DNA from 2 places in the Gryllotalpicola protaetiae genome. Region 1 is predicted to be linked to the other one. Evidence: predicted binding sites of a transcription regulator. Region 1 holds the regulator's gene; the other holds the start of a gene.

Region 1 (7,097 bases):
GGTCGCTCGAAGACGCCGAGAACTCGCTGCGCGAGCTCGCAGCCCTTGCAGAGACCGCGGGCGCCGTTGTGCTCGACGGGCTGTTGCAGCGCCGCCCGCACCCCGATCCCAGCACCTACCTCGGCCGCGGAAAGGCAGAGGAACTGGCGGCGGTGGTCGCGCACCTGGGTGCAGACACCGTCATCGCTGACACCGAGCTCGCGCCGAGCCAGCGGCGCGCCCTCGAAGACGTGGTGAAGGTCAAGGTCATCGACCGCACCGCCGTCATCCTCGACATCTTCAGCCAGCATGCCAAGAGCCGCGAGGGCAAGGCGCAGGTCGAGCTCGCCCAGCTCGAGTACCTGCTGCCGCGCCTGCGCGGCTGGGGCGAGTCGATGAGCAGGCAGGCCGGCGGCCAGGTCGGCGGCGCCGGCAACGGCATGGGCAGTCGCGGCCCGGGTGAGACGAAGATCGAGCTCGACCGCCGCCGCATCCACTCCCGCATGGCGAAGCTGCGCAAGCAGATCAAGGAGATGAAGCCGGCGCGCGACGCCAAGCGGGCGAACCGTCGCCGCAACGAGGTGCCGTCTGTGGCCATCGCCGGCTACACGAACGCGGGCAAGTCGAGCATGCTGAACCGCATCACGCGGGCGGGTGTGCTCGTCGAGAACGCGCTGTTCGCGACGCTCGACTCGACGGTGCGCCGCTCGCAGACCGTCGACGGCCGGCCCTACACACTCGCCGACACGGTCGGGTTCGTGCGCAATCTGCCGCACCAGCTGGTCGAGGCGTTCCGCTCGACGCTGGAGGAGGTGCAGGATGCCGACGTGATCGTCCACGTCGTGGACGGGTCCCACCCCGACCCTGCGAGCCAGCTTCAGACCGTGCGCGACGTGATCGGCGAGGTGGGCGCGCGCGACATCCCCGAGCTCGTGGTCTTCAACAAGTCCGACCTGATCGATGACGACGCCCGTCTCGTGCTGCGCGGCCTGGTGCCCGGCGCCGTGTTCGCAAGTGCCCGCACGGGAGAGGGCATCGATGAGGTGCTCGCTCGGATCGCCTATCTCATCCCCGATCGCTCGGTTCCGATCGAGCTGCTGGTGCCCTATGCCCATGGAGAGGTGATCTCCGCGCTGCACGAACGCGGCAGGGTCACTTCCCAGGCGTACACGGAGGCGGGCACGCGCATCTCGGCACTGATCGACCCGACGCGCCTTGCGCAGTTCGAGCCCTATCGGCTCGAAGCGGCGCCGCGATCATGAGGCAGGTGCCGTTCTCGTTCGAACTGCACCCTGCGCGTTCCGACCGGGTGGCGCAGCAGCTGCCGGATCGCATCGCCAGGCTGGTCGCCGCAGGGCCCGAGTTCGTCTCGGTCACCTACGGAGCGGGCGGGTCGTCGCAGGACGCATCACTCGACGTCCTCAAACACGTCATCGACCGACACCCTGAGGTGCGCACCATGGCGCACCTCACGTGTGTCGGCTCGAGCGTGCAGTCCAGCCATGACACCGTGCGGACCTTCATGGATGCCGGGGTGCACAGCTTCCTCGCAGTGCGCGGCGACCTGCCGCTCGGCTCGACGGCTGAGGAGTTCCCCGGCGACATCCGCTCAGGGGCGGAACTCGTCCAGCTCATTCAGGCGGTGCAGCATGAGCGCGCCCCTTGGCGTGAGGTGCGTCTTCCTGGGACCCCGGGAATCACCCTGGATCGCGAGGGCCGAGAGCGCGTCGTCATCGCGGTCGCGGCGTTCGTGAACGGGCATCCGTCTTCACGGTCGTTTCAACAGGACATCGACACACTGCTGGCGAAGCAGGCCGCGGGCGCGAACCTGGCCCTGACGCAGCTCTTCTTCCACGCAGACGACTATTTCCGCCTGGTGGAGCGAGCCAGGGCAGCCGGCGTCGAGTTTCCCATCATCCCGGGCATCCTGCCGGTCGTGAGCACCTCTGGCGTCGTGCGTGCCCGCGAGCTCGCCGGCGAGCAGGCGCCGACGCAGCTCGTCGGCAGGCTCGGCGCCGAACCCACCGCAGAGGGTCAGCGCGAGATCGGAATCGACTTCGCGGCCGAGCTGGTGCAGCAGCTGGTCGACGGGGGCGCGCCGGGCATCCACCTCTACACGCGCAACCTGCATGAGACGCCATTGGCGGTGCTTGCCCGCGCTGGGCTCATCGAGGCGGGGCTCTACGAGCGGCTCGTCTCGACCGAGTTCGCCGGGGCGCCGCTGGCCTGACCCGGGTCAGACCGCTCGAAGGACCGCGACGACCTTTCCGAGCACGACGGCCTCGTCGCCGAGGATCGGCTCGAACGCCGAGTTCCGCGGCAGGAGCCAGGTGTGGCCGTCGCGCTGGCGGAAGACCTTGACCGTGGCTTCGCCCTCGAGCATGGCCGCGACGATGTCGCCGTTGATCGCGTCCTGCTGCTGCCGCACGACCACCCAGTCGCCATCGCAGATCGCCGCGTCGATCATCGATTCGCCTGCGACCTTGAGCATGAACAGATCGCCGTTTCCCACCAGTCGCCGCGGAAGCGGGAACACCTCTTCCACCTGCTGGTCGGCCGTGATCGGCACCCCGGCGGCGATTCGGCCGACCAGCGGCACCAGCGTCGCGTCGCCGACCGGCGCCTTCGCCTCGAAGTCATCGGTCTGCTCGGTGGGCGACGGCGGGTCGATCAGGATCTCGAGCGCACGCGGTCTGTTGGGGTCACGGCGCAGATAGCCCGAGAGCTCGAGCTGATTCAGCTGGTGAGTCACGCTCGACAGCGAGGCGAGCCCGACGGCGTCGCCGATCTCGCGCATGCTCGGCGGGTAGCCACGCGCCGCGAGCGACTTCTTGATCACGTCCAGGATCGCGAGCTGCTTGTCGCTGAGGTTCTTGCGGCGTCGCGTGCGCCGCTTGGGAGGGACGCCGGCGTCTTTGCCGGCTGGAGTGTCTTTGGCGACTGCATCTGTGGTCACGTGAATCCCCAATGTCGGTGGTCCCTGGTTGCATTTCGACCAGTGAGCCACAGATTAGCGGCAAACCCTCGTTGTGTAGGCGATTTGTTCGAGCGAGTCGCCGAAACCGGTGGATAACTTCGCTGATCGGCAGGGGCTTGCGTAATGACCAAATCGAAGATAGGTTCGGAAATGCAGAAAACATCGAACATGCGTTCCGAATCAGATGACGAAGGTAGAGGGTCCGAGATGAGCAGCGTCACTGTTCACTTGTCTGCCGCGGGCGCGCGCTCGCATCTGCGGCTCACGCGCCGCGGCCGGGTTGTGCTGGTTGCACTCGCTGCTACGCCGCTTGTCGCCGCAGCACTCTGGTTCGGTGTCAATTCCGGCTTCGCCGCGGCGGGTGGCGAGCCCCCGGCCTCGACGGCAGCGCTCGAGCATGTCACGGTCACCCCTGGTGAGTCCCTGTGGCAGATCGCTGAGGCGATCGCTCCACACGACGACCCGCGGGACGTCGTCGACGCACTCGTCGACATGAACGGTCTGCAGGGTTCGGTGGTCACCCCCGGTCAGACGCTCGCGGTCCCGCCGCAGTACGCCAAGTAGGCGGGCGAGTGCGTGAGGCGCCGCGCCTACGATGGAAGGGTGACGTCTCTGTCTGATCTGCCGATCCGCGATGACCTGCGTGGGCGCGAGCCCTATGGGGCGCCGCAGAAGCATGTCCGGGTCGAGCTGAACGTCAACGAGAACACCCACCCCATTCCCGACGACGTGCAGGCCGATGTGCTGGGTCGCCTTGCGAAGGCGATCGCCGGCGCCAACCGCTATCCCGATCGCGAGTTCGTCGAGCTCCGTGAGGCGCTGGCCGGGTATCTGGGTCACGGCCTGAGCCGCGACAACCTCTGGGCGGCGAACGGGTCGAACGAAATCCTGCAGCAGCTGCTGCAGGCGTTCGGCGGCCCTGGGCGCACCGTGCTCGGTTTCGCCCCGACCTACTCGATGTACCCGCTGCTCGCCTCCGGAACGGGAACCGCCTGGGTGGCCGGCGACCGCGATGCCGACTACGAGCTCTCCGCAGGCCGGGCGGCCGAGTGGGTCAGGCGCACTCAGCCCGATGTCGTCATCCTGTGCTCGCCCAACAATCCGACCGGGACCCCGCTGTCGCTCGACGTCATTGAGGCGGTCTACGCCGAGGCACAGGGCGTCGTCGTCGTCGACGAGGCCTACGCAGAGTTCTTCCCGGCCGGCCAGCCGAGCGCACTGACGCTGCTGCCGGGTCGCGAGCGCCTGGTGATCTCTCGCACGATGAGCAAGGCGTTCGCCTACGCCGGCGTCCGGCTCGGTTACCTCGCCGCAGATCCGGCGATCACCGACGCGCTGCGTCTCGTACGGCTTCCCTACCACCTGTCCGCGCTCACGCAGGCGGCCGCGCTCGGGGCGCTTGCGCACTCACGCGAGATGCTCGCCATGGTCGATGAGATCAAGGTGCAGCGCGACCGCATCGTCGACGGGCTGAATGCGCTCGGCTTCCGGGCGTATCGCACCTGGAGCAACTTCGTCCTCTTCGACGGCGTAGCCGACCCGCGTGAGGTGTTCGACGAGCTGCTGGCCGAGGGCATCATCATCCGTGAGATGGGCATCCCGAACAGCCTGCGGGTCTCGGCAGGCACCGAAGCCGAGACCGGGGAATTCCTCGACGCGATGGCCCGCTATGTCGAGCGGCATGGCAGCCCGCGCACGGCGTCGCCCGAGCGCGCCCCGGTAGGCTGAGCGTATGACCGCAGGCCCCCGTTCCGCCTCCATCACACGTGAGACCAGCGAGTCGCGCATCGAGCTGAGCCTCGACCTCGACGGCACGGGGCGCAGCGACATCGACACGTCGGTGCCGTTCTACAACCACCTGCTCACTGCGTTCGCGAAGCACTCGTTGACCGACCTCACCGTTCGGGCGAGCGGCGACACCGATATCGACGTCCACCACACTGTCGAAGACACGGGCATCGTCCTCGGCCAGGCGATCCGCCAGGCGCTCGGCGACAAGAGCGGTATCGGTCGGTTCGGCGACGCGCTCGTCCCGCTCGATGACGCTCTGGTTCAGGCTGTCGTCGACATCTCCGGCCGTCCGTACCTGGTGCACTCCGGCGAGCCTGCCGGTTTCGAGCTCCACCTGATCGGCGGCCACTTCACGGGTTCGATGGTCAGGCACGTCCTCGAGGCGATCGCATTCAACGCGGCGCTCACGGTTCACGTCCGGGTCCTCGACGGCCGCGACCCCCACCACATCGCCGAGGCCGAGTTCAAAGCCTTTGCGCGCGCGTTCCGGCAGGCCAAGGCCTTCGATGCGGCGGTGAGCGGCGTCCCGTCGACGAAGGGCGCCCTGTGACCGGCGCGACCGCCCGTCCGACCGTGGTCGTGCTCGACTACGGCAGTGGGAATGTGCACTCGGCGGCCAAGGCGCTCGAGGCGGCGGGCGCTGAGGTCACGGTGACCCGCGACCGCCAGGCCGTGATGGACGCCGACGGGCTTCTCGTCCCGGGTGTCGGCGCATTCCGTGCGGTGGTCGAGCAGCTCAAGGCCGTGCGCGGCGACGAGGTCATCGAGCGCCGTCTTGCAGGCGGCCGCCCGGTCCTCGGCATCTGCGTCGGCATGCAGGTCCTCTTCGAGCACGGTGACGAGCGCGGCGCTGAGACCGACGGGCTGGGGGAGTGGCCGGGCGAGGTCTCAGAGCTCGACGCGCCCGTTCTTCCGCACATGGGCTGGAACACCGTCGAGGCCCCGTCAGGGTCCGTGCTCTTCGACGGCATCGAGGGCGAGCGCTTCTACTTCGTGCACTCCTACGCGGCGCAGGACTGGTCGCTTGAGACCCAGCCGCCGTTCCCCGCGCCGCGAGTGACCTGGGCCGAGCACGGCGCGAGGTTCATCGCCGCAGTCGAGAACGGGCCGCTCAGCGCGACCCAGTTCCACCCCGAGAAGTCCGGGCAGGCCGGCATCCGCCTGCTCACCAACTGGGTGCGGTCACTGCGCAAGTAGTGCGCGCCCCCCGCATCCGCACCACCAGAAAGCAACGCATGACCGACGCACCCACCGCGCCCCAGCTCGTCCTTCTCCCCGCCGTCGACGTCGCGGGCGGCCAGGCCGTGCGTCTCACCCAGGGTGAGGCGGGCAGCGAGACGGGCTACGGCAGCCCGATCGACGCGGCGCTCGACTGGGCCGGGCAGGGCGCCGAGTGGATCCACCTCGTCGATCTCGACGCGGCCTTCGGGCGTGGCGACAACCGCGCGATCATGCGCGATGTGCTGCGCGAGGTCCAGGGCGTGAAGATCGAGCTGTCGGGCGGTATCCGCGACGACGCATCTCTGGAGCAGGCTCTCGAGCTCGGCGCCACAAGAGTCAACCTCGGCACGGCCGCGCTGGAGAACCCCGAGTGGGCCGACGCGGTGATCGGCAGATTCGGCGAGGCGATCGCGGTCGGCCTCGACGTGCGCGGCACCACGCTCGCCGCGCGCGGCTGGACCAGGGAGGGCGGTGACCTCTGGGAGGTCCTCGGCCGCCTGGAGGCAGCCGGCTGCCGGCGCTACGTCGTCACTGACGTCACGAAAGACGGAACGCTGCGCGGCCCCAACGTCGGGCTGCTCGCCGAGCTTGCGGCCAAGACCGACAAGCCGGTCGTCGCCTCCGGCGGCATCTCGAGCCTCGATGACATCGCCGCGTTGCGCGCGCTCGTGCCGAACGGCATCGAGGGGGCGATCGTCGGCAAGGCCCTGTATTCGGGGCGTTTCACACTGACCGAGGCGCTCCGTGTCGCAGGGGACTGAACCGCGCGAGGCGCACGGCGCCGCCGACTCGGCCGGCCAGCCGTGGGCCGGGCGAAGCTTCACCCCCAACACTGCGGCGGCCGATGACGGTTCAGCCGACCCGCGGCTGCTCCAGGCGCTGACCGGATTCCTGACCGGAACGGCTTCCCCTGAGGATGTCGTCGCGACCTTCCGAAGCGCCCGTCTGCTGATCCCGCTCCTGGCGCACGCCGGCGAGGTCGAGACCGCCCCAGACGGACACCTGGTCGACAAGACGCAGGAGCTTTCCATCGTGACGGTTGCCGGGCCGGACGGTCGCAAGGTGCTGCCGGCGTTCACGTCGGTGCAGACGCTCGCCGCGTGGGATCCGAAGGCGCGTCCCGTGCCTG
Region 2 (7,097 bases), 920 kb from region 1:
ACTGGCCGGATGCCGAGCAGGTGGTCGCGGCGCTGACGGGCCAGCCGGACTAGAGCCCGGCCTCCATCGCGGAGGCCACCGCATCGGCGCCGGGGAAGGGCTCGTGCTCGAGCCCGGCCACCACGCCGCGGCGGTCCTCCTCCGACCGGTTCTGGCTCAGCTTCGCCTTGCCCTCGACCCGCTCGACGGCGACCTCGATGCCGACGATGCCGGAGAGCTGCATCTCGACGTAGTCGGCGGGGGCGTCGGCCACGGCCCACTCGTCGGGCCTGCCGGCCTCGTGCGTCTCGGTCAGCTCGGTGACGGCGGCGCGCAGCCACTCGGGGTCGTCGTGCACCGTGATGGGGCCGCTCAGGTGCACGGCCGAGTAGTTCCAGGTCGGCACCACCTTCCCGGTCTCTGCCTTCGTCGCATACCAGCCGGGATGGATGTAGGCGTCGGGCCCGGTGACGATCAGCAGCGCGGGGGAGCCCTGCGCGATCGCCCGCCAGTGCCGGTTCGCGCGGGCGAGATGGGCGATCACGGTGCCGTGGGCGGCTGCGCCCGCCTCTGTCCCCGCAGCGGCCGGGGCTGCGCGCCAGATGATCGGCAGCAGCGTCGCCTGCGGGACCCCGTCGGCGCCGGCGGTGACCAGCCAGGCGACGCGGGCCTCGGCGACCATGCGCCTGATCTCTGCCTCGTCGTCGACCAGGTTGAACCGCGGGGTGTACATGCGTCGAGGGTAGCGGGGGTACCGCGTGCTCATGGGCAGGATCTATGACGAGACCGCGACCCCCGTCGGACACGGGCAGAAGTTCGTGATCGGCGGTATACAGCTGAACGTGAACCGCGCCCCCGGTGGCGGATGGCTGGTGGACGCGGGCGGCACGGACGTTGTGACCATCCGCTCGGGGGAGGGCGGCGGATTCTTCGTCGGGGCCGGTGCGGCGCCTGCCTACCGCAGCGCATTCCCGTCCGCGATGCAGCTCGCGCTGCGGCGGCTGGGGCTCTGAGAATCGGACCTCTGTTCGTCAGAGAGCGGTGATCGCCGCGATCACCGGCGACCAGCGCGCGGCGTACTCTGCCGCCTTCGGGTCGTCGATGTACGCGGAGTCGAGCTGGTACAGGCCGGGCGCAGGGGTGATCGCGCCGAGCTCGACGAGCACCGGCTTGAGCAGCAGATCGGGTGCGAGGGCGTGCGCAGGGCCCGCACCCAGCATGAGCGGGACGGCGACGACACCCTCGAGGCCGGTCGCAGTGGCGAACTGGTCGAGGAACAGCTTGAGCAGGCCGGTGTAGGTGGCCTTGAAGGTGGGCGAGGCGAAGATCGCGAGGTCGGATGCCTGCACCTGCGCCACTGCGGCCTTGACCCGCTCGTCGCCCCAGCCGATCAGGCCGGCGCCGAGGTCGATGAGGTCGATCAGCTCGACCTCGTCCGCGCCGAGGGCCACGGCGAGACGCTGCGCCGCATCGGCGGTGCGGGAGGCGGGCTTCGGGTTGCCGACGACGGCGACTGCTCTCATAGCGACAGTCTGGCGGGGCTTCTGGGGGTGGTCCACCCACGCCGTAACACGGCGCTCTCTTCCCGTCGCGCGACGGCGCGCACGCCGCGCATAGGGTGGCAGCATGACGGATCCCGCCCCCGATCGCCACGAGACCGAGGTGCGCGGTGCGCGCCTGAGCTGGACGGAGACCGGCACCGGCCCCACCGTCGTCTGGGCGCACGGCATGAGCTCGAGCGGCTGGGCACAGGAGCTCGGTGGCCAGTTCGACTGGTCGCCTGTCTCTGACTCCGGTCACCGCCTGGTCCGCTTCGACGCACGCGGCCACGGCTCGTCGACGGGAACGTCGAACGAGGGCGACTATGTCTGGCCGGAGCTCGCGCAGGATCTGCTCGCGCTCCTCGACCACATCGCGCCGGGGGAGCAGGTCGCCGGCGTGGGCTCGTCGATGGGCACCGCGACGCTCATCTACGCCGCTCTGGCCGAGCCGTCGCGCTTCCGGCGCCTCGTGCTCACCAGTGCACCGACGGCGTGGCAGACGCGCGCGGCGCAGGCGGGCATGTACCTGGGCTTGGCGAGTCTGATCGAGAGCGAAGGGCTGGATGCCTTCCGCAGACTCATGGCTTCGCCCGAGGCGCATGTGCCCGCACCGTTCGAGGGCCTCGACCCCGACGCGTTCACCCCGCAGGTGAGCGTGGAACTGCTGCCGACGGTCTTGCGCGGCGCCGCTCAGACCGACCTGCCCCCGATCGACGCGATCGCCGCGCTCGATGTGCCCGTTCTGCTCCTGCCATGGTCGGACGACCCCGGCCACCCCGTCGCCACCTCAGAGGCTCTGCTCGAGGCGCTGCCCGACGCGCGCCTGCAACTCGGCACTACGCTCGCCGAACTGCGCGCGTGGGGCCATGTGGCCACCGACTTCCTGGCTTCCTGAACCCTCCGCTGGGCAGAGTTCTGCCTCGCGGTTCAGCGTGCGGGTCGGTGGATGGCTGGTACCCAGGGTGAGGCGTGGGAGCCGTAGACCCATCTGATTTCGGGTGTGCCGTCTTTGCTGGTGCGGAGTTGGTAGGGGCCGTCGTCGATGAGGTGGTGGTGCCACCAGCACAGGAGTGCGGCGTTGATGACATTGGTTTTGCCGCCGTCTTTCCAGGGTGTGAGGTGGTGGGTTTCGCACCATCGGGCGGGTGTGGTGCAGCCGGGGATGATGCAGCCTTTGTCTCGGGCGGCGAGGGCTCTGCGCTGTTGCGGGGTGAAGCAGCGTTGGGTGCGGCCGAGGTTCAGGATCTCGCCGGTGGGGGAGAGGTCGACTTCCTGGTAGCCGCCGGCGTCGGCGATGCGCTTCGCGGCATGGGCGCTGATGGGCTCGTTTTCGCCATCGACCCATGCCACGCCGTGGCCGGTCTCGAGCTCGTCTTTCGTTGTGGTGACGAGGATGGTGGGGTGCGCGCCGCCCATGGTCGGGGTCTGCGGGGCCCGGGCTGCGGCGGTGAACACGGCGTGGAGGATGTCGGCGCGTTTCTGTTTCGCCGAGCGGGTGTCGACGGGCGGCAGATCGAGCGTTCCCGTCAGCAGCGGTTTTGTGTCGTCGGGGTCGGCGTCGCCGAGCACGTCGGGGCTTGGGGTGAAGCGCACCTCGGCGCCGGCGCGCGGATTCACATGCGCGTCGAGGACGGCGCGGATGGCGGCGGCCTGCTCGATCGGCAGGAGCCCGGTGAGTTTCACCAGGCCGTTGCGGGCAGGCCCTAGGGTGAGGAAGCGTTTCTCGATCGCGGCCTTCTCGACGGGTTCGACGCCGTCGGGGTCCAGAACGGCCGCCCACACTCTCGCCGCGTCCGCCGCCGCGGAGGCGGGCAATGCGGCGGACAGCTCCACGAGCTCTGTGCAGGCGATATCGACAGCGGCAGGGTCTGCGACGGGAACGGTCTTCAGGATCGGTGCGCCGATCACTTCCGCCTGGGCACGGGAGAGCGCCCCGGAAGAGACGGCGTCTTCGAGGACGGGCAGCTTCGCCAGCGCCCGCGATTCCAGCACGCGGGCCCGCGCGTCACCGGCGCTGGTGCGGGTGACGGTCTCGATCGCACCCCAGGGCTTCTTCGCCCCGAGCTTGCGCGCCAGCGAGTCCTCCCCGAGCGACTCGTCGGAGCGGCGGTCGAACTCCCTGGCGACGGCGAGCGTGATCGCCTCGGCCTGTCGCAGCACCTCTTCGGCGTCCTGCGCGAAGCCGACCAGCTGATCATCCGTCAGCGCAGGGAGGCGCAGGGGAAGCGAAGGTTCGACGCGGTGGAACGCCGCCCCTAGACCCTCGCCGACTGCTGTCACTGACCCGCCCCCGATCACCTACCGCAAGTGTATCAAATATTCGATACTCACGGCGACTATAAGCTGAGAAAACGCCGCTAAGATAGAACACACGTACGTCACCAATGCGAAGTCTTGCTCCAGTAGCATTGCGACGCCGCACGGTGCATCAGAAGGAGAGTACGTGGCACGCGCCGTTCAGACTCGCGGTCAGAAGACCTGGTTGTTCGCCCGCGACATCGTCGTCCTTCTCGCCGCGCTGCTCGCCTCCTTTCTCATCAAGACGTTCCTGATCCGCTCGTTCTACATCCCGTCGGCATCCATGGAGAACACGCTGATCGGCGGCCCGGGCACAGCAGCCGACGATCGCGTGGTCGTCAACGAGCTCGAGCCGAGGCTCGTTCCCGTGCACCGCGGCGACATCGTCGTGTTCGCCGACCCGGGCGGGTGGCTGCGCGGCGAGCCCGCCCCGCCCGCGGCGCCCGCCAACCCTGTCGCGCGCGGCCTCAGCGACGCCCTGACCTTCATCGGCCTCGGAACCGCCGACAGTGACAACCATCTCGTCAAGCGCGTCATCGGGCTCCCCGGCGACCACGTCGTGTGCTGCACCGCGGTCGGCCGTGTGACGCTCAACGGCGTTCCGCTGAACGAGCCGTTCATCGCCTCGCAGGCTCAATGGCCCGATGGCGCGCGCGCTGACTCGAACCCGTTCGACGTGACCGTGCCGCCCGGCAAGCTCTGGGTCCTCGGCGACAACCGTGGCGATTCACAGGACTCGAGCCTCAACCAGGGCCTGCCGACGAAGGGCTTCGTCCCCGAGAAGGACGTCGTCGGCCGCGCCTTCGTCATCAGCTGGCCGATCTCGGGCTGGTCGTGGCTCTCGGACTTCCCCCACGTCTTCGCCAAAGCCGGCAGGAACTGACACGAAGCGAAGGGGGCCCCGGAAAGCATCCGGAACCCCCTTCGAATGAAGTGAGCCGACTACCGCCTGCCGCCGACCGCCTCCGCCGCGATGAACGCGCCGTTCGGCACACCGAGACCGGTCTCGTCGTCGTAGCCGTACGTCGTCTTCTGCGTGTCACCTGCGTCGAACGTGCCGAGGTAACTGCCCGCGGTGCTCGCGAAGTGGATGCCGGGGTGCGGCGTCACGTCCGTGAGGCCCTGACCGGCGACCTCGTAGAGCAGCGGGTTCGCGAACCCGATGGCGAACGGCCGGTTCTGCTGCGCGAGCGCCTGGATGCCCGCGAACAACGGCGTCGAGAGGCTGGTTCCGCCGATCGCGCTGAGCGTGAACGCGCCGTCGGTGGTCACGCCGTAGTACATGCCCGTGTACGGGTCGGCGTCGGCCGCGACGTCCGGAACGGTGCGCATCTTGGTGGCGCCGCGTGCCTGCGAGAGGCTGTTCGGCACCTTCGACACCTGGTACCAGGGCTGCGGGAACAGCTGGCTGGTGCCGCCGCCGGCACCCCCGTAGAAGTAGTCGCCGGGAACGGGGCCGTCTTGGTAGGCGGGCGTGGCACCCGTGTAGTCGACGCGGTCGAACAGCGTCTCCCACCCGGTGCGGGCGACCAACTGGTCGTTCTTGCCGATGATCTCGCTGGTGCCGCCGACACCCGTGACGTACGGGTCGGAGGCCATGTACTCCGGCTGCGGGCTCTGGCCGTCGATCACGGTGTCGCCGTCGTCGCCGGTCGAGAAGTAGAAGCCGATGCCTTCGGCTGCCGCCTGCTCCCAGATGGCATGCTCGAGCTGGATCTCGGCCTGATCCTCGGCGTCGGTCGGCTCGCTGCCCCAGCTGTAGGAGTTGGAGACGATGGATGCCGCATGCGTCTCGACGACCCAGTTCGCGGCGTCGTCGAGCCCGGTGTCGCAGTCGGTGGCGCCGACGTAGAGCACCTTGGCGTCGGGAGCCATGCCGTGCACAGCCTCGACGTCGAGCGCTTCCTCGCCGTTCCAGCCGGCTTCGCCCGCGCACTCGTCCTGCAGGCCGAACGGCCCCATGATGTGCTCGGAGTACTGGCCGGCCGCGAACGGCTTGTCGCCGACCGCGGTCGCGGTCTGGTTCGCGTCGGACAGCATGGTCGGGTTGGCGTACGCGTCGAGGATCGCGACGGTCACGCCCCTGCCGGTGTCGCCGCGCGCGATGGAGCTCGTCGTGCCGTACAGCTTGCGCAGCTGGTCGGGCGTCTCGCCGCAGAGGTAGGTGTTGAACCTCGTCTGGCCGAACGCCTGCGGCAGCGTCTGCTGGTACTCGCCCCAGTAGTCCGAGCACTGCGATGCCGGCGGCTTGTCAGCGGCGGGCGCGGCCGCGACGCCGCTGGGCGTGGGCTCGGGCGTGACGGTTCCGGGCGTGCGGGCGTTGTCGCCCTGCGCGAGTCCGGTGACACCCGCGACGACACCGGCGACGGATGCCGGAACCGAGAGGTCGCCCGTTGGCGCGTACTGCTGCTTGCCATTGTGGGAGTAGGTGGCGAGCGAGGTGTCGAACGCCTTGCCGATCTGGGCGGCGGTGCCCGAGGCGTCGACCCACTTGTTGCCCTGCGCGACGCTGGTCACCTGGATGCCCTGGCTGCTCAGGAATGACTCGACCGACTGCACGTCTGCGCTCGACGGCGCGTACTTCGCGTCGTATTGCGCCGGCGTCAGGTAGCGGCCGTAGTCGCGGCTGTGTGGGTCGGTGATGTCCTTGATGAGGGCGTCGATGCTCGGCTGGTGCGAGTTGCCGACGACGACGCGGAACGGGATCCGCCGCCCGCCGGGCACGCTGCCCTGCCGGTGACCGGGGGTGGCCCACGAGGGCGCACCGCCGAGGGAGTGCCGGCCGCCGTCGGCCGCGTTCGCGGCCGCCGTTCCGACAAGGGTGGAAAGCAGCACGGCGCCGGCGCTTATGGCGACGACAACCGTGCGCGAACGGCGAGAGCGCACAGTACCTCCGTTGGAAATGCGAGAGAGATTGGCCCACGGTCGGGGGCCAATCTCACATCTCTAGCGGCCGCGATGTTGCTTAGTCAATAGGAATGAGTTGCTGGTTGCACGGCTGATACGTGCAGGAAACAACGCGCGGGCAGAAATCACGAACCGAGCAGCAGCTTGACGCCGAGCGACACCATGATCACTGCGATCAGGGCGTCGAGCACGCGCCAGGACATCGGCCGCGCGAACAGCGGTCGCAGCAGACGGGCGCCGAAGCCGAGCGAGAAGAACCAGACGAAGCTCGCCGTCACGGCGCCGCCGACCCACCACCAGCGGGCATCGGGCGCCTGCTGGTTCGCGATCGACCCGAGGAACACGACCGCGTCGAGATAGACGTGCGGATTG

The links. Region 1 encodes LexA, which represses DNA repair genes until DNA is damaged. Its sites were predicted from a motif close to TCGAACANNTGTTCGA; they were not measured.
Region 2: the regulator LexA is predicted to act here: its motif matches at 3,884-3,899, upstream of D7I44_RS00910 (HNH endonuclease signature motif containing protein).

What each region holds. Positions count from the first base shown of each region.
Region 1 covers NZ_CP032624.1:2,900,179-2,907,275, forward strand. Annotated here, with positions in the region: gene hflX (GTPase HflX) at 1-1,241, shown strand, start outside; gene D7I44_RS14075 (methylenetetrahydrofolate reductase) at 1,238-2,209, shown strand; gene lexA (transcriptional repressor LexA) at 2,216-2,827, opposite strand; gene D7I44_RS14085 (LysM peptidoglycan-binding domain-containing protein) at 3,164-3,520, shown strand; gene D7I44_RS14090 (histidinol-phosphate transaminase) at 3,560-4,684, shown strand; gene hisB (imidazoleglycerol-phosphate dehydratase HisB) at 4,689-5,297, shown strand; gene hisH (imidazole glycerol phosphate synthase subunit HisH) at 5,294-5,944, shown strand; gene priA (bifunctional 1-(5-phosphoribosyl)-5-((5-phosphoribosylamino)methylideneamino)imidazole-4-carboxamide isomerase/phosphoribosylanthranilate isomerase PriA) at 5,983-6,729, shown strand; gene D7I44_RS14110 (SseB family protein) at 6,713-7,097, shown strand, end outside.
Region 2 covers NZ_CP032624.1:171,580-178,676, reverse strand. Annotated here, with positions in the region: gene D7I44_RS00935 (hypothetical protein) at 1-53, shown strand, start outside; gene D7I44_RS00930 (FMN-binding negative transcriptional regulator) at 50-712, opposite strand; gene D7I44_RS00925 (hypothetical protein) at 822-992, shown strand; gene D7I44_RS00920 (NADPH-dependent FMN reductase) at 1,011-1,502, opposite strand; gene D7I44_RS00915 (alpha/beta fold hydrolase) at 1,606-2,415, shown strand; gene D7I44_RS00910 (HNH endonuclease signature motif containing protein) at 2,448-3,800, opposite strand; gene lepB (signal peptidase I) at 3,964-4,701, shown strand; gene D7I44_RS00900 (S53 family peptidase) at 4,761-6,653, opposite strand; gene D7I44_RS00895 (LysE/ArgO family amino acid transporter) at 6,851-7,097, opposite strand, start outside.